Regions from separate parts of the Pseudomonas nanhaiensis genome, predicted to be linked through region 4. Evidence: predicted binding sites of a transcription regulator. Region 4 holds the regulator's gene; each other region holds the start of a gene.
The links. The regulator FliA, encoded in region 4, starts transcription of late flagellar genes. The targets are predictions, from matches to a motif close to CTAAAGTTTNNNNNNNNNNNGCCGNTAA.
Positions count from the first base shown of each region.

Region 1: a site for FliA is predicted at 3,161-3,188, ahead of KEM63_RS05825 (methyl-accepting chemotaxis protein). Genes of this name have one in related genera too.
Region 2: a site for FliA is predicted at 2,286-2,313, ahead of KEM63_RS06255 (flagellar protein MotY). Genes of this name have one in related genera too.
Region 3: a site for FliA is predicted at 2,749-2,776, ahead of KEM63_RS10755 (methyl-accepting chemotaxis protein). Genes of this name have one in related genera too.

Region 1 is NZ_CP073751.1:1,287,231-1,291,755, reverse strand. It holds gene KEM63_RS05835 (Vgb family protein) at 1-162, shown strand, start outside; gene acnA (aconitate hydratase AcnA) at 358-3,072, opposite strand; gene KEM63_RS05825 (methyl-accepting chemotaxis protein) at 3,251-4,525, shown strand, end outside.
Region 2 is NZ_CP073751.1:1,388,613-1,393,137, reverse strand. It holds partial or broken gene KEM63_RS06260 (argininosuccinate synthase) at 1-1,008, opposite strand, end outside; gene KEM63_RS06255 (flagellar protein MotY) at 1,399-2,250, opposite strand; gene pyrC (dihydroorotase) at 2,386-3,420, shown strand; gene rnt (ribonuclease T) at 3,447-4,133, shown strand; gene KEM63_RS06240 (TAXI family TRAP transporter solute-binding subunit) at 4,346-4,525, shown strand, end outside.
Region 3 is NZ_CP073751.1:2,382,918-2,387,442, reverse strand. It holds gene KEM63_RS10760 (alpha/beta family hydrolase) at 324-950, shown strand; gene KEM63_RS10755 (methyl-accepting chemotaxis protein) at 947-2,656, opposite strand; gene KEM63_RS10750 (TRAP transporter large permease) at 2,827-4,107, opposite strand; gene KEM63_RS10745 (TRAP transporter small permease) at 4,123-4,525, opposite strand, start outside.
Region 4 is NZ_CP073751.1:1,161,411-1,165,935, forward strand. It holds gene flhF (flagellar biosynthesis GTPase FlhF) at 1-1,295, shown strand, start outside; gene fleN (flagellar synthesis regulator FleN) at 1,325-2,152, shown strand; gene KEM63_RS05295 (RNA polymerase sigma factor FliA) at 2,149-2,886, shown strand; gene KEM63_RS05300 (chemotaxis response regulator CheY) at 3,026-3,403, shown strand; gene KEM63_RS05305 (protein phosphatase CheZ) at 3,419-4,213, shown strand; gene KEM63_RS05310 (chemotaxis protein CheA) at 4,226-4,525, shown strand, end outside.

The DNA of each region.
Region 1 (4,525 bases), 130 kb from region 4:
CTACCCGCCGGCCCGGGCATGCCGCCGAGCGGAATCACCACCGGGGTCGCGGTTGACGCCGATGGGGTGATCTATTTCGGGTCGGATATCGACAACGGGCTGTACAAGATCGAGCCGGTAATCGTCGAGCCCGATCGCGCCATTGCCGAGAAGCCGGAGTAGGCGTCCAGGCGTCGACCGAGGCCGGCGACCCTTCGCGGCTCCTACAGTGGCTCAATACGCTTTTGCAGGAGCGCGACTGGGCGCGAAAGGGTTTTGCGGATGCTGCTTCGCGGTCATGCCCGCTCCTACCTACAAACAGCGATGTACGTAGGTACGTGAAGCGGAGCCCGATCAGGGCTCCGCTCTGCCGGTCCGTCAGGACGCCCGGTTCATGTCCCGCAACACGAAATGCAGGATCCCGCCCGCCTTGAAGTAATCGATCTCGTTGCGGGTATCGATCCGGCACAGTGCCTCGAACTCGACATCGCTGCCGTCCTTGCGCTTGCCGACCACCTTGAGCATCTGGCCAGGCGCAAGGTTGTCGTCGATGCCTTGCACATCCAGCGTCTCGTAACCATCCAGCTCCAATGGGCCAACGCCCTGACCATTGACGAACTGCAGCGGCAGCACGCCCATGCCAACCAGGTTGGAGCGGTGAATCCGCTCGAAGCTTTCGGCAATCACTGCCTTGACGCCGAGCAGGTTGGTGCCCTTGGCCGCCCAGTCGCGGCTCGACCCGGTGCCGTACTCCTTGCCGGCCAGCACGACCAGCGGCGTGCCTTCGCTCTGGTAACGCATGGCAGCATCGTAGATCGACAGACGCTCGCCACTCGGCGCATGGATGGTCTCGCCACCCTCTTCGCCACCGAGCATGCGATTGCGAATGCGGATGTTGGCGAAGGTGCCGCGCATCATCACTTCATGGTTGCCGCGACGCGATCCGTAGGAGTTGAACTCGTCCGGGCTCACGCCCAGCTCCTGCAGATAACGACCGGCCGGTGACGAGGCCTTGATATTGCCGGCCGGTGAAATGTGATCGGTGGTGATCGAGTCGCCGAACACGGCCAACACCCGGGCGCCCTGAATCGGCTTGAGCGGTTGCAGCGGCTGATCGATGGTCTCGAAGTACGGTGGATTCTGGACGTAGCTCGACTCGCTGTTCCAGGCGTAGGTGTCGCTTTCGGTCACGCGGATCGACTGCCAGTGCTCGTCACCGCTGAATACGTCTGCGTAGCGCTTGCGGAACATGCTGCCATCGACGTTCGCCACCGCCTCGGCAATCTCTGCATTGCTCGGCCAGATATCCTTGAGGAAGACCGGCCGGTTGTTCTGGTCATGCCCGAGCGGCTCGGCCAACAGGTTCATCCGCGTATTGCCCGCCAATGCGTAAGCTACGACCAAAGGCGGCGACGCCAGCCAGTTGGCGCGCACCTGCGGATGCACACGGCCTTCAAAGTTGCGGTTGCCCGACAGCACCGAAGATACCGCCAGGTCATGATCGACGATGGCCCTGGCGATTTCGTCCGGCAGCGGCCCGGAGTTGCCGATGCAGGTGGTGCAACCGTAGCCGACCAGGTTGAAGCCGAGCCTGTCGAGATACTCGGTCAGCCCGGCCTTCTCCAGGTAGTCGGTAACGACCTTGGAGCCGGGCGCGAGCGATGACTTGACCCACGGCTTGCGCTGCAGGCCCAGTTCGGCAGCCTTCTTCGCCACCAGACCGGCAGCCATCATGACATTCGGGTTCGAGGTGTTGGTGCAGGAGGTGATAGCGGCAATGACCACGGCGCCGTGCTCGAGCGTGAACTCCTCGCCGTCCATGCTGATGCGTGCTTCGCCGCGCTGGGTGCCTTCTCCGTGTTCGAGCATCTCGACCTTGTCGCGCGGTGCCGGCTGCAGATCCATCAACTCCTGGAAGGCCTTGCTGACACGGCCAAGCGATACGCGATCCTGGGGGCGGCGCGGCCCGGCCAGGCTGACCTCGACCTCGCTCAAATCCAGCTCGAGCGTGTCGGTGAACTCCGGTTCCATGCCTTTCTCGCGCCACATCCCCTGCGCCTTGCAGTAGGCTTCGACACGTTCGATAACCTCGTCCGGGCGGCCGGTCATGCGCAGGTAACCGAGCGAAATCTCGTCAATCGGGAAGAAGCCGCAGGTAGCACCGTACTCGGGCGCCATATTGCCGATGGTCGCGCGATCCGCCAGGGGCAGATCGGCCAGACCGTCGCCGTAGAACTCGACGAACTTGCCGACGACGCCCTTCGCCCGCAGCATCTGGGTTACCGTCAGCACCAGATCGGTTGCGGTCACGCCTTCGGGCAGCTTGCCGGTCATCTTGAAACCGATCACTTCCGGAATCAGCATGGACACCGGCTGGCCGAGCATCGCTGCCTCGGCCTCGATGCCGCCGACCCCCCAACCCAGCACACCGAGCCCATTGACCATGGTGGTGTGCGAATCGGTACCGACGAGCGTGTCCGGATAAGCCCAGGTCTTGCCGTCCACTTCAGACGCCCACACGCTCTGGGACAGATACTCCAGATTGACCTGGTGGCAGATGCCGGTCCCCGGCGGCACGACGCGGAAGTTGTTGAACGCCTTCTGGCCCCAGCGCAGAAACTCGTAGCGCTCCCCGTTGCGTTTCATCTCGATGTCGACGTTGTCCTGATAGGCGTCGTCGTAGCCGAAGCGGTCGACCATCACCGAATGGTCGATCACCAGATCCACCGGCGACAATGGGTTGATCCGCTGAGGATCGCCACCGGCCTTGGCCATGGCGTCGCGCATGGCAGCCAGGTCGACCACTGCAGGCACGCCGGTGAAGTCCTGCATCAGCACCCGCGCAGGACGATACTGAATCTCCCGGTCCGATGAGCGCATCTTCAGCCAGTCGGCCATCGCCTGGATGTCGTCGCGGGTCACGGTCACGCCATCTTCATGGCGCAGCAGATTCTCCAGCAGAACCTTCAATGAAACGGGTAGCCGGTCGATACTGCCGAGTTTCTCGGCTGCCTTCGGCAGGGAATGGTAGTGGTAGGTCTTGTCTCCTACCTGCAGCGTGCTCAGCGTATCCAGACTGTTGCCTTGGGACATCCTCAACTCTCCTCTCTGGTCAGCCGACGGCTCGCGCCGGATCGGTTAAAACTGCCAAACAGCTCACTAAAACTTTAGTCCCATGGGGCTAAAGACCGCGCCTGTTTCGGCGATACAGTGAGCATAGACAACAAAACGTCTCCCACCGCTCACGCTTTCTTCCCAGGACAGTATTAAAATGCGCAACAACCAGCCCATCACCCAGCGTGAACGGATGTTCAATGCCGATCAACGTTTGATATCAGCGACCAATCTGAAGGGTCAGATCGTCTACTGCAATGATGCCTTCGTCGATATAAGCGGCTTCACGCGAGAGGAGTTGATCGGCAGCCCGCACAATCTGGTACGCCATCCGGATACCCCATCTGCGGTGTTCGCGCATATGTGGAACGACCTGAAAAACGGGCGCAGCTGGATGGGTATCGTCAAGAACCGTTGCAAGAATGGCGATCACTACTGGGTGAACGCATTTGCCACCCCGGTCTGGGAGAACGGCCAGGTGACCGGCTATGAATCGGTACGGGTGCGCACGACCCCTGCCCAGGTCGAGCGGGCCGAGGCGCTTTACAGCAGACTCAATCAGGGCCGCGCCCCGCGAACAACCGACTGGGCTGGTGTCATGCTGCCGGCCGCCTTCGGTATTACCCTGGCCGCGGTCGGTGGCGGACTGACGCTGGGACTTGGCGGCCTGGGTGCGGGACTGGCTTGCGCTGCCGGCATACCAGCGGCCTGGGTGTACAAGCGACTCAACGATCAACGGTTGCAACGCGCCATCAGCGCCGCTGACAATGCCATTGTCGATCCGCTGCTGGCGACCATGTATACGCCTCACCGCGGCGTCCTCGGTCAGCTGGAGATGGCCATGCACAGCCAGCAGGCCCGTCTGCGCACGTGCCTGACGCGTGTCATGGACAGTACGGACGGTTTGCGGGTGCAGGCCGAGGAGTCCAGCAAGCTGGCACGTGCCAGCAGCGACGGCCTGTCGCGGCAGCGCCAGGAGACCGATATGGTCGCTACGGCGATCAACCAGATGGCTGCCGCCACCCAGGAAGTATCGAGCAATGTGCAGCGCACTGCGGACGCTACCCGCGATGCCAACACCCTTGCCGACCGCGGCAAGCAGGTGGCCACCCAGGCGCGCGACGCCATCGAAGTGCTTTCCGCGTCGGTGCGCTCGGCGGCCACCGTCTCCAACCAGCTGTCTGTCGATGCACGGGAGATCGGCAGCGTCGTCGACGTTATCCGGGGGATCGCGGAACAGACCAACCTGCTGGCCTTGAACGCAGCGATTGAAGCGGCCCGTGCCGGCGAACAGGGGCGCGGCTTTGCCGTAGTGGCTGATGAGGTGCGCGCATTGGCCAGCCGGACCGCCAGTTCGACTGAACAGATCCACAAGCTGATCGAAAACCTACAGGGCGCCGCGGCGAAAGCGGTATCGACCATGCATGCCGGT
Region 2 (4,525 bases), 230 kb from region 4:
ATCGATCATCTGCTGCAGCATGACGCGCTCCGGGCTCCACCAGAAGCCGTTGTAGATCAGCTCGGCGTACTTGGGCATCAGGCTGTCTTTCAGGTGCGCGACTTCGCGGTCAAGACAGATCGACTCGATGGCCCGGTGACCCTTCAGCATGATGGTGCCGCCGGGGGTTTCGTAGCAGCCGCGGGACTTCATGCCGACGAAGCGGTTCTCGACGATGTCCAGACGGCCGATGCCGTTCTCGCCGCCGACCTTGTTCAGGTAGGCCAGGATTTCGGCCGGGCTCATGTCCTTGCCGTCGATGGCGACGATGTCGCCGTTGCGGTAGGAGAGCTCGATGTAGGTCGGAGTGTCGGGCGCGGCTTCCGGCGACTTGGTCCAGCGCCACATGTCCTCTTCGTGCTCGGTCCAGGTGTCTTCCAGCACGCCGCCTTCATAGGAGATGTGCAGCAGGTTGGCGTCCATCGAGTACGGCGACTTCTTCTTGCCGTGGCGCTCGATCGGAATGGCGTGCTTTTCGGAGTAGTCCATCAGTTTTTCACGCGAGAGCAGATCCCATTCGCGCCAGGGGGCGATCACCTTGACGCCGGGCTTGAGCGCGTAGGCGCCGAGCTCGAAGCGAACCTGGTCGTTGCCCTTGCCGGTGGCGCCATGGGAGATGGCGTCGGCGCCGGTCTCGTTGGCGATTTCGATCAGGCGCTTGGCGATCAGTGGGCGGGCGATGGACGTACCCAGCAGGTATTCGCCTTCATATACGGTATTGGCGCGGAACATCGGGAATACGAAGTCGCGGACGAATTCTTCGCGCAGGTCATCGATGTAGATTTCCTTGACGCCCATGGCTTTCGCCTTGGCGCGGGCCGGCTCGACTTCCTCGCCCTGCCCCAGGTCAGCCGTGAAGGTAACCACCTCGCAGTTGTGGGTGTCCTGCAGCCACTTGAGGATTACCGACGTATCCAGGCCACCGGAGTAAGCCAGGACGACTTTTTTCACATCAGACATTACGCGCTCCCTTGAAGATTCGCCCCGCCGTCGCGCACGCGCCGGCCAAAGGAGGCCATTCTAGCGTCGGGAGGCGGTGAATGACAGGGGACGGGCAGTTTGGACCCAAGCTCCAAGCCGCAAGCTGAAGCTAAAAGCTAAAAGCTAAAAGCTAAAAGCTGGAGGCTGGAAAACCGGGCTGCGTGTAGTGGGCGCGATAGCGAGGTCGGCGCATTCTTCGTCGCGGCCAGGTCCGCTCCCACATAAAAAGACAGCAGAGTGCATCTTAGGAGCGCACCTGGGCGCGGAGAGGTTCAGCGAATTCTGCTTCGCGGTCATGCCCGCTCCTACACAAACACAGGTCACGCCAGCGCTAGATGTGTTGTAGGAGGCACGACTCGCGGCGACTGGCGGGGTCGGTCAGGGCCTTTCCAGGCGCAGGGTCACCCGGCGGTTCTTGGCGCGGCCTTCGGCGGTGGCGTTGTTCGCTACCGGGTAGCGGTCACCATGGAAGCGCATGGTGATGTCTTCCTCGGGCACACCCTTTTCCGTCAGGTATGCCTTGACGCTCAGGGCGCGCTGGCGGGACAGCTCGCGATTGGTCAGGCGGTCGCCGACGTTGTCCGAGTGCGCGTCCAGCTGGATGGCCTTGAGCTCAGGATCGGCCTCGAGGTAAGCCAGCGCCGTGTCGAGGAACGATCTGGCGTCGGCGTCGAGCCTGGCTCCCCCGCTACCGAAGCTGATCGGCCTGCGGGAGATTTGGTCCAGGTTCATTGGTAGCAGGCCGCTGATGCAGTTCTGAAACTCGCTCCAGGCCTGTTTGTACCCGACGCTGGACACCACCACCCGAATCGAATCCGAGGTGCTGGCCCAGGCCGCCCGCTGGATGGTCGGCGACATGCCGTCAGCCAGCCCGGCGAGCATCTGCCCGGCCTGCTGATACGGCACCTCAAGCGGAACCGGTCCATCCTTGACGGTTGCACGCCCGAGCAGATGGGCGCGGCGATCGCTACGCCAGGCCGGCGCATCGTTATACAACTGCGCCTGGCCAGGCTGCATCAGATTGCTCCAGGCTTTCAGCTTGAACGTCGGCCTTTCACCCGCCCGTCGGACGAACACGGCCTCGCCATACCCGGTCACGGCCTGACTCAGGCGACACTCGAACTGGTCCCCGTCGACCGACCACTTGACCTCTTCCATGCGCGTCTGGAAGGTCGTGGCCTGCGCGGGCACGGCCAGCGCGAGCAGGATCAGGGACAACAATCGGGTCACAATCGGCTCCGGCGAGTGAAGTGCTATTGGAGCTTAAGTCGGCTGCAGTGGCGAAAACTTTACCCCGCCGCCGGTGTGAAAGCCGAGGCGATTCCGGTAGCATTGCCGGCATTGCAACCGTCTGGAATCCCCCCGATGACCGATCGCCTGACTCTCATCCGCCCCGATGACTGGCATATTCACCTGCGCGACGGCGACGTGCTGCGCCATACGGTGAACGATGCGGCGCGCGTGTTTTCCAGAGCGATCATCATGCCCAACCTGGTTCCGCCGGTGCGTGACGGCGATCAGGCGCAGGGCTACCGCGAGCGCATCGAAGCTGCCCGCCCGGCCGGCTCGACCTTCCAGCCTTTGATGGTGCTGTACCTGACCAATCAGACCAGCCCTGAGATCATCCGCAGCGCGTACCGGAACGGCCAGGCCATCGCAGCCAAGCTCTACCCCGCCGGCGCCACGACGAATTCGGACTCGGGCGTCACCGCGCTCGAACATATCTACCCGGCGCTGGAAGCCATGGCCGAGGTCGGCATGCCGCTACTGGTGCATGGTGAAGTGACCCACGCCGAAGTCGACATCTTCGACCGCGAGAAAGCCTTCATCGATCAGCAGCTGATCAAGCTGGTCGAGCGCTTCCCGACCCTGCGGGTAGTGTTCGAGCACATCACCACTGCCGATGCGGCCGAGTTCGTCATGGGCGCATCCGACCGGATCGGCGCGACCATCACCGCGCACCACCTGCTCTACAACCGCAATCACCTGCTCGCCGGCGGCGTGCGCCCGCATTTCTATTGCCTGCCGATCCTCAAGCGCCAGCGTCATCAACAGGCACTGTGCGACGCGGTGATCTCCGGCTCGAACAAGTTCTTCCTGGGGACCGATTCGGCGCCCCACGCGCGCCACGCAAAGGAAGCCGCCTGCGGCTGCGCCGGTTGCTACACCGCTTACGCGGCCATTGAGCTGTATGCCGAAGCCTTCGACTCGCTCGGCGTGCTGGAGAAGCTGGAAGCCTTTGCCAGCTTCAACGGGCCTGACTACTACGGTCTGCCGCGCAATACCGATACCATCACCCTGGTACGTGAAAGCTGGACCGCCCCGGATCAGCTACCCTTCGGAGACCACATGGTCATCCCGTTGCGCGCCGGGGAAACCATCAACTGGCGAGTGGTGTAACACTCGTCTGCAGCAAGGGATCGCCCGTGAGCGAATTTGACTACGATAGCGAAAACGATCAAGACGAGCTCGAGGGCGCCCCTGCGCCGTCCAGCCACAAGACGCCCATCGCCTATCGCTTCCGTGGCTTCCTGCCGGTGGTCGTGGATGTGGAATGCGGCGGTTTCAATGCCGCCACTGACGCCCTGCTGGAGATCGCTGCAACCGTCATCGCCATGGATGAAGACGGGATGGTCTATCCGGATCAGACCTACTTCTTCCGCGTCGAACCCTTCGAAGGCGCCAACATCGAGCCGGCAGCGCTGGAGTTCACCGGTATCAAGCTCGATCATCCGCTGCGCATGGCCGTGAAGGAAGAACACGCACTGACGGAGATCTTCAAGCACGTGCGCAAGGCAGTGAAGTCTGCGGGCTGCAAACGCGCGGTGCTGGTCGGCCACAATGCCTTTTTCGACCTTGGCTTTCTCAATGCCGCCGTCGAGCGCACGCAGATCAAGCGCAATCCCTTCCATCCCTTCTCCTGCTTCGATACTGCCACCCTCGGCGGCCTGGCGTACGGTCAGACGGTCCTGGCCAAGGCGTGCGCTGCCGCCGGCATCGAATTCGATGGTCGGGAAGCCCACTCGGCGCGCTATGACACCGAAAAGACCGCCGATCTGTTCTGCGCAATCGTCAATCGCTGGCGTGAAATGGGCGGTTGGCCGCCGGTCTGACACGCACTTCTTCTTCGATTTTTCATCCGTTTCAAGCACATAGCCGACATGGCAACTTGCCCTGATCGGCCGCTGCGGTTATTTTCCAAGGGCAGCGGAATCGTCCGCTACACTTTGTCTGTGATCCAGACACTTGGCCAACTCGGTCATGAACGGAAACCCGCGTCGAAACATGTCGCTGGTGGATAATCAGAAGAAGGAGTCATCCCGTCATGAAACGCAAGTCGCTTGCCCTCTTGTTCACTGCAGCCTTTGGCTGCGCCACGCTCGCTGCAACCCCGGCGGTTGCTCAGGAAAAGTTCGTCACCATCGGCACGGGCGGTCAGACCGGCGTCTATTACGTGGTCGGCCAGTCGGTGTGTCGGCTGCTCAACCGCAATACCAACGAACAC
Region 3 (4,525 bases), 1.2 Mb from region 4:
GAGGAAACCCCGGTCTGTTTGCAATGACGCAAGTCAATGGAAACAGTGTGTTGGGACCTCTCTGGAGCGCGCTTCTTGACGCGTGTTTCCTACTCTCCAATCACGAATTGGGGCGGACCTTGGCGCATCAACATGGTGCAAGAGTGGAGTCTGTCAGCGGGTACAACGGCTGACCGACGCCTGGACCTAGTAGGAGTTGTTACAGCGATGGTCCGGGTAGCGCCAAGGGTAATACCCTGACTGGTTGAAGGGAAGTTGAAGCGGCGTAAACGGCTGTGGCATCTTGTCGCATCGATGAAGCAGAGGTTCTCAAGAGGTACTGCATGAGCATTTCGCTGCTAATCAATGAGCCGCAGACAGGCCCCTGCTCCGTCACCATGCTGCTGGCGCATGGTGCCGGCGCGCCGATGGACAGCCCCTTCATGCAGTCCATGGCCGAATATCTGGCCGGTTCGGGACTGAGGGTAGCGCGGTTCGAGTTTCCTTACATGGCCGATCGTCGGCGCGAAGGCAGGAAGCGTCCGCCCAACCCTATGCCGCAGCTACTCGACGCCTACCGCGAAGCGGCTGGGCGGCTGACCGGACCGCTGGTGCTCGCAGGCAAATCCATGGGCGGCAGGGTGGCGAGCATGCTTGCCGATGAGCTCGGGGCCCTGGGCCTTGTATGCTTCGGCTATCCGTTTCACCCGCCGGGCAAACCCGAGAAGACGCGCGTCGAGCATCTGCGAGATATTGCCACGCCCACCCTGATCCTGCAGGGAACGCGAGATCCCCTGGGTCGGCCGGAAGAGGTGAGTGAGTATGTACTTGCATCGCAACTGCGCATCGAGTGGCTCGATAGCGGCGATCATGATTTCAAACCGCTCAAGGCGAGCGGGCGGACCCAGCAGGATCTGATGGAACAGGCGGCTTGCGCCGCCGTTCGCTTCTGCTGCACCCAGATGGATTAGAGACCCAGAGCCGCCGGCAACACCGCAGCGGACATGGTTCCCCAGCGCCGTCCTTTCACCACGATCGGCACATACAGTACGAATACGATCACCGTGGACCCCGGCATCACGAACGTGCCCAAGTTCAGATAGGTGCAGCTGGACATGATGCGCAGGTCGTTCTGGTTGCTGACTGCAAATCGCTTGTAGTTGCTGCGCGCGGCGTCCACCTTCGGATCGCCAGTGGGCGGTTGCGAGGATGCGCTGCGGCTGGTTGCGAGGTAGCCCTTTTCGTTGACTGCCGCCATGTAGACGATGCCGTCCTTGCCGCCCTTGTCCCACTCGTCGAGTAGCGGACGGATGCGCTTGATGAACGGGTCGGCCCAGCTGACGTCATGTTTGGGCGGGTTGGTGTTGGGGATGGCTGTGTAGCGCTGGTCGAACAGGTCCACCCCGCTCGCTGCGATGTCGTTGAGCCGGCTTTCCAGCTCGGCCCGGCGCGACATCAACAGCTCGGTGACTGCTTCCATTTGTCCTTCGCCCAGCCGGAAGCCAGCCAGCGAGCGCAGCGTCAGATTGGTGTTGTCCCGCAGTGCGTCAGCCTGGGTGAAGGTCTGTTCCATGTGCTTGCTGATGGTAATGCTCAGTTCACGGATTTCTCCACCGTGGCGGAATGTCTCCGCGTTTGTAGCTGTAAGCTCTTCGAGCGCAGCGCTGACCATCAGCAGGTCGTCGTTGGCGCCCTGAAAGTCTTCGACCATGGCGTCGAACTGGTCGGCTGCGCTGCTGACGGCGACCCCGGTAGACTCGGTCTGCTCGATCATGCCGCGGGTCTGCTGCTCGGCGCCGGCCATCGCCTTGGTCATCTGCTCCATCAGGCCGCTGATCTGGTCCGCGGCGCTTCCGACCTTGAACGAGAGATTGCGCACTTCATCGGCCACGACCGCAAAGCCGCGGCCCTGTTCACCGGCGCGTGCCGCTTCGATGGCGGCGTTGAGCGCCAGCATATTGGTCTGAGCGGAAAAGTCCTGCACGGTGGTGAGGATCTCGCGAATCTTGCCCGACGTGGCGTTCAGCGCGTTGACGTTGTCCTTGAAGCCTTCCATCGCCGAGCTGATCAACTGCATTTTCTGCCGCGCGTCACCCATCTGCACCTTGGACTGACGAGCGACTTCCAGATTGCGAGCATTCACCGCCGTCACGCCACTGGCTCGGGCGGAAATGTCCTGCAGTGCGGTGGTGGTCTGCTCGCTGGCGTGGAAGATCAATTCGGAGAGCTGCTGCTGCTGGGTCGCGTCCCGCGCTGCCTGCTCCGCCAGCAACCGGCTGGTCGCCGAAGCCAGTGCGGTACGCAAGCTGTTGTTCTGCAGTTCGAGCATGACCTCGCGCAAGCGGTCGTTGAGTCTGTCGAACAGCGAGACGCTGTCGTCCCGGCCAGGCTCGCCTGCACTGCGCACCCGCAGATCGATCTGAGCACCATTGGCATTGGCCAATCGCTGCTCGAGCGAGGCGCTTCCAGCCTTGCCGGGCCTGGTCTTGACAGCAAGCAACACTGTGACGGGGGCCAGGCAGACGGCAAGCCACATCAGCGGACCGCTGGCTAGCCACAGCAGACTGGCGATGAAGAAAAGCTGGCATAGCAACAACGCCGTCCAGACTGCTCCCGACGGAACAGCCTCGCCTGCCGATGCGCCTGATGGCTTAACCGAATCTTCCTTGGTGTTCATGTCTACCCTCGATGCGCCTGGGACTAAACAGCTGTCGTTATAGGTCTTGTTAGCTGATGCGGGATTGCCGGATTCAACATCCCTTAACAAGGTTATCGGCAGCGACCCATAAATCCCTATAGGCTTTTTCGGCCATTTTGTGCGCTTAACTGGCGCGTGCGGATAATCGATCAATTGGCCAGGGAGGGCAGCCAGAGGGAGATCTGCGGAAACAGGATCAGGATCACGGTGGCACACAGCAGAATCAGAATGAACGGCGGCGTGCCTCTGATCACGTCGAAGTACGGTCTGCGAAATACCGCCATCGCGGTGAAGATGTCGCATCCGAAGGGTGGTGTCGCTGAGCCAATCGCCGCTTGAAGCGTGACAATGACGCCGACATGGACCGGATCGAGGCCCGCCGCGTTGACCGCCGGCATGAACAGCGGCGTGAGAATCAGGATGACCACGATCGGGTCAACGAACATGCAACCTATAAAGAAGGAAATGGCAATCAGGCCCAGCACCATGGTCGGATTGTCTCCGATCGTGGCAATTACCGGGTCGAGAATGGCCTGGGGGATGCCGGCAAACGAAATGACGTAGGTAAACGCGGTGCCTGCGGCCACGAGAATGAATACAACCGCTGTAATCAGCCCGGTGGAGAGCGCGACGTCCCAGAGCTCGCGCAGCTTGACCGCGCGCAGGATAACGATCTCCAGTACCAGTGCATACAATACGGCAATCGCTGCCGCTTCCGTGGGGCTGAAGAAACCACCGTATATGCCGCCCACTACGACAACCGGAAACCCGAGGGGAAGTATTGCCTTTTTCGCTGCGGTCCAGCGCGCCGACCAGTTGGCGCGGGGCTCCGGCTCGATGCCCATGCGAATCGAGCCGATCCAGCAATAGATGGAGAACAACACGAGCAGCAGGAAGCCGGGAAGGATGCCGGCGATGAACAGATCCCCGATGGACGCCCCCGACACAACGCCGTAGATGATCATGCCGATACTAGGCGGGATCAGCAGCGCAATGTCGCTGGCGTTGATGATCAGTGCAAGGGTGAACGAGTCCGAATAGCCCTTTTCAAGAAGTTTTGGGCGCATCGGCCCGCCCATCGCCACCACGGTGGCCTGGGTTGAGCCTGAGACGGCGCCGAACAGGGTGCAGCTGGCGGCGGTGGTGATGGGCAGCCCCCCGCGCAGGTGCCCAACGAAGCTCTGAACGAGGTCCAGCAACCGGTTCGCAGTGTGCCCGCGCGTCATCAGGTCGGCGGCGAAGATGAACAGGGGCACTGCGGCCAGGGCCCACGAGCGCACGCCGCTGATCATCTGCCCCATCAATAGCCCGACGTTGTTCATGTCCAGCACGAGGAACAACAGCATCAGCGATGCGGCGAGCAGGGGCACCATCATCGGAAAGCCCAGCGCCAGCAGCACGAACATGGTGATGAAGGTAATAGTCAGCATAGGCAGGCCGGTGTCTCAGACGCTTGAGGTGTCGGGTACATCGTCGTACCGCTCTTTTTCCGAGAACGACCTGTAGGTGTCCTTCGACATGAGGTTGCGTGCGACGGTCAGCCAGTACTGGATGCCCGCCAGGGCAAAACCGATCGGCGCGGCAAGATAGGGAATCCACAGAGGTATCTGCAGGGCAGAGGAGAGGCGCCCACGGCTCTGGATTGCGCTTACATAATCCCAGGCGTGCCAGGCCAGATAAAACATCAGCGCGCCGGTGGTGATATGGATGAACATCAGCAGCAGCTTGCGCGGACGGCCACGGAGCTGATCGTAGAAGGCTGACATCGAGATATGGCGCGCCTTGCGTACACCGTAACCAAGCCCGGCGAACGTCATGATGACCATGCTCATGCGGGTGAGTTCGACC
Region 4 (4,525 bases):
ACGAACTCGGTCCGGATGCCTCGATCATTGCCAATCGCCGGGTAGTGGGTGGCGTCGAGCTAACCGCCGCGCTGGATTACGAAGCGCCGCGTCTGACCCCGCCGACACCGGGCCTGAGCCAGGAACTGAAAAAGACCCAGGAGAAGATTCTCAGCGCCCGGGCCGAGCTGGAATCCGGTGAGCGCGCCTCCGGTGGTCCTCAGGTCAACCGTCAACTGTTTGGCGAGACGATGCGTCAGGCCGTCGAGAGTGGATCGCCGGTTGCTCAGGCGCTTCTGGCGCGCATGCAGAACGAGCAGGCCAGCCAGCCGGCAGCTGCAACTGTTGCACCGTCGGCTGCCACGCCGGTGGCGGAAGAGGGCGCCGGTCTCAGCGCGATGCGCGCCGAACTCGCCGGCCTGCGGGAGATGCTCGAGACTCAGCTGGGCAGCCTCGCCTGGGGGCAGGTGAACCAGCATCAGCCGCGGCAGGCCAGCCTGTGGCGTCGCCTGACCCAGCTGGGCCTGCCAGCTGAACTGTGCAAGGAACTGCTGGGCAAGGTCGCCGACGTCACCGACGTGCGCCAGGCCTGGCGCCTGTTGCTGGCGCATCTGGCGCACAGTATTCCTACGCTGCGTGAGGAGCTGATCGAGCAGGGCGGTGTCATAGCTCTGGTCGGTCCTACGGGCGCAGGCAAGACCACGACCCTGGGCAAGCTGGCGGCGCGTTACGTGCTCAAGCACGGCAGCCAGCATGTGGCGCTGGTCACCATGGACACCTACCGTATCGGCGCGCATGAGCAGTTGCGTACCCTCGGTCGTATTCTCAACGTGCCGGTGCGGGTGGTCGATGAACAGAACAGTCTGAGCGACGTGCTCGACGAGTTCTCCGGCAAGCGCCTGGTACTGGTCGATACTGCCGGGCTGCAGGCGCAGGATCCGCAGTTGCGCGGCCAGCTGGCCGAGATTGCCGCGCAGGGCGCGCGGGTGCGGACCATGCTGGTGCTCGCGGCGACCAGCCAGTATCGGGTGTTGAAGGCAGCGTTTCACAACTACCGTGCTTGCGGTCTGTCCGGCTGCATCCTGACCAAGGTCGACGAAGCGGCTACCCTTGGCGAGTCTCTGGGGCTGGCTATGGAGCAGGGTTTGCCGGTAGCCTATCTGGCAGATGGCCAGCGCATTCCGGACGATATAAACAAGGCTGTGGGTCATCAGCTGGTCAGCCGGGCGGTCAGTCTGGCAGGCAACGAAGCCCCGGCAGATCAGGCCATGGCCGACGTGTTTGCGGGTATATTGCATACCCAGCGGGCAAGCTAACGAATTCTAAGACAAGGTAATCGACATAGATGGCCAGCAAACATCCGGTTCAGGTTATCGCGGTCACCGGCGGCAAGGGCGGGATCGGCAAAACCAACGTTTCGGTCAATCTCAGCCTCGCTCTGGCTGAGCTTGGGCGGCGCGTGGTGCTGCTTGACGCCGACCTTGGCCTGGCCAACGTCGACGTGCTGCTCGGTATCAAGCCCAAGGCGACGCTTGCCGACGTGCTGGAAGGCACCTGTGATCTGCGAGATGTACTGATCGCCGGTCCGGGTGGCATCCGCATCGTGCCGGCAGCCTCCGGTGCGGCGAAGATGGTCAATCTCAATCCGCAGCAGCACGCCGGCCTGATTCAGGCGTTCAGCGACATCGGCGACAACCTTGATGTGCTGATTGTCGACACCGCTGCAGGAATCGGCGATTCGGTGGTCAGCTTCGTACGTGCGGCGCAGGAAGTGCTGGTCGTGGTATGTGATGAGCCCACGTCGATCACCGACGCCTACGCACTGATCAAGCTGCTGAATCGGGATCACGGCATGACCCGTTTCCGCGTGCTCGCAAATATGGTGAGCACGCCGCAGGAAGGTCGCACGGTGTTTGCTAAACTCACCAAGGTGACAGACCGTTTCCTTGACGTTGCACTGCAATATGTCGGTGCAGTGCCTTTCGATGAAGCGGTGCGCAAGGCAGTACAGAAGCAGCGGGCAGTGTATGACGCCTTCCCGCGCAGCAAGGCTTCCATTGCCATTCGTGGCATTGCGCAGAAAGTGGATTCCTGGCCCCTGCCTGCCAACCCACGCGGGCACCTCGAGTTTTTCGTCGAACGTCTGGTGCAGCAGACAGGGTCGGGGCTATGAACGCATCGGCCAGTGGAGTACGCATGTATACCCGCGCCCAAAGTTCTGCCGAATCACAGGACCGCCTCGTTGAGCAATTCGCGCCACTGGTCAAGCGCATTGCCTATCATCTGCTGGGCCGGCTGCCGTCCAGCGTTCAGGTCGAGGACCTGATGCAGGCCGGCATGATCGGCCTACTGGAAGCCTCCCGCAAGTTCGATCACGGCAAGGGCGCCAGTTTCGAAACCTACGCCGGTATCCGCATCCGTGGTGCCATGCTCGATGAGGTGCGCAAGGGCGATTGGGCCCCGCGTTCGGTCCACCGCAATACGCGCATGGTCAGTGAGGCGATGCGTAATGTCGAAGGCCGTTTGGGCCGCGACGCTAAAGATCACGAGATCGCTGCCGAACTCAATATGAGCCTCGAGGATTACTACTCGATTCTCAACGACACGGCCGGCAGCAAACTGTTCAGCTTCGAGGATCTGCTCGAGTCCGGTGGCGATGCCGACGCGCACGGTGATCATGAACCCTACGGCGGCTTGCAGGACGAGCGGTTTCGCTCGGCGCTGGTCGACGCGATCGACGGCCTGCCGGAGCGTGAGAAGCTGCTGCTGTCGCTGTATTACGACGAAGAACTGAATCTCAAGGAAATTGGCGCCGTCCTCGGCGTCAGTGAGTCCCGTGTAAGCCAGTTGCACAGTCAGTGTGCGGCGCGTTTGCGGGCGCGCCTGGCCGATTGGCGCAACGATTGATTTTATCGCCAGCATCCGGACAATGCCCGGGTAGCCAGCACCGCAACAACGACAAGGCTGGCAAGGCCATTAGCATCTGATTAGCGAGTGCGAACCTGCACTTTCCCTGGTTTGTACGGAGGTCGACTTGGACAAGAACATGAAGATTCTCATCGTTGATGATTTTTCGACGATGAGACGTATTATCAAGAATCTGCTGCGCGACCTGGGGTTCACCAACACGGCGGAAGCCGATGATGGCAATACGGCGTTGCCGATGCTGCAGAGCGGCAGCTTCGATTTTCTCGTTACAGACTGGAACATGCCTGGCATGAGCGGGATCGACCTGCTGCGCGCCGTGCGCGCCGATGAGCGTCTCAAGCACCTGCCGGTGCTGATGGTCACCGCTGAAGCCAAGCGCGATCAGATCATCGAGGCCGCTCAGGCCGGGGTCAATGGCTATGTGGTCAAGCCGTTCACCGCGCAGGCGCTGAAAGAAAAGATCGAGAAGATTTTCGAGCGCGTCCAGGCTAAGTAATCCGGGGTACAGGTTATGGCTTTAAGCAAGGATCCCGGCCAGGCGACTGCTCAGGAATTCGAACACTCCCTCAAGGACAACGCACGGCAACTGGTCGAGTACCTCGAGAAGGGCCAGTTCGGCGAAGCGGTTCTCGTCATTCACGCGATCAATCAGGCGCGCGACCGCGGCCTGTATCACGAGGTCGGGCAGCTGACCCGCGCGCTGCACAACGCCATCGTCAACTTCCAGATCGACACGTCGCACGCACTCGGCGACAGCAACGAGGTATCGAAGATTTCCGACGCCTCCGACCGTCTCGATTACGTAGTCAAGCTGACCGACAAGGCCGCCAACCGGACCATGGATCTGGTCGAGAGCAGCGCGCCCATCGTTTCCGACATGGGCCAGGAAGCCTCGGCGCTCAGGGCAGACTGGGAGCGTCTGCAGCGACGGGAAATGGCCGCTACCGAGTTTCGCGACCTGTACAAGCGCATGGGCGACTTCCTCGAGAAGACCGAGAGATCCAGCGCCCAGGTCTCCGGGCATCTGAATGACATCCTCATCGCCCAGGATTATCAGGATCTTACCGGTCAGGTGATCAAGCGTGTAACCGCGCTGGTTCATGATGTCGAGGAAAGCCTGGTCAATCTGGTGCGCATGGCCGGTCAGGTCGATCGCCTGGCGGGGATCGATCACAACGATTCACGACGCGAAGAGAAAAAAACCTCGGACAGGGGTGAAGGTCCGCAGATTCATGCCGATAAAAGAGAAGACGTGGTTTCTGGACAAGACGAAGTTGATGATCTTCTGTCCAGCCTTGGCTTCTAGGGGAGTGGGTGCATGAGTTTCGACGCGGATGAAGAGATCCTCCAGGACTTCCTGGTGGAAGCCGGAGAGATCCTCGAATTATTGTCCGAGCAGTTGGTGGAGCTGGAGAACCGTCCCGAGGACATGGATCTGCTCAACGCCATCTTCCGCGGCTTCCATACCGTCAAGGGCGGTGCAGGGTTTCTTCAGCTCGATGCTCTGGTCGGCTGCTGCCATATCGCCGAGAACGTCTTCGACATCCTGCGCAAGGGTGAGCGGAAGGTCACCTCCGAGCTGATGGATGTGGTGCTGCAGGCCCTCGATGCAGTCAAT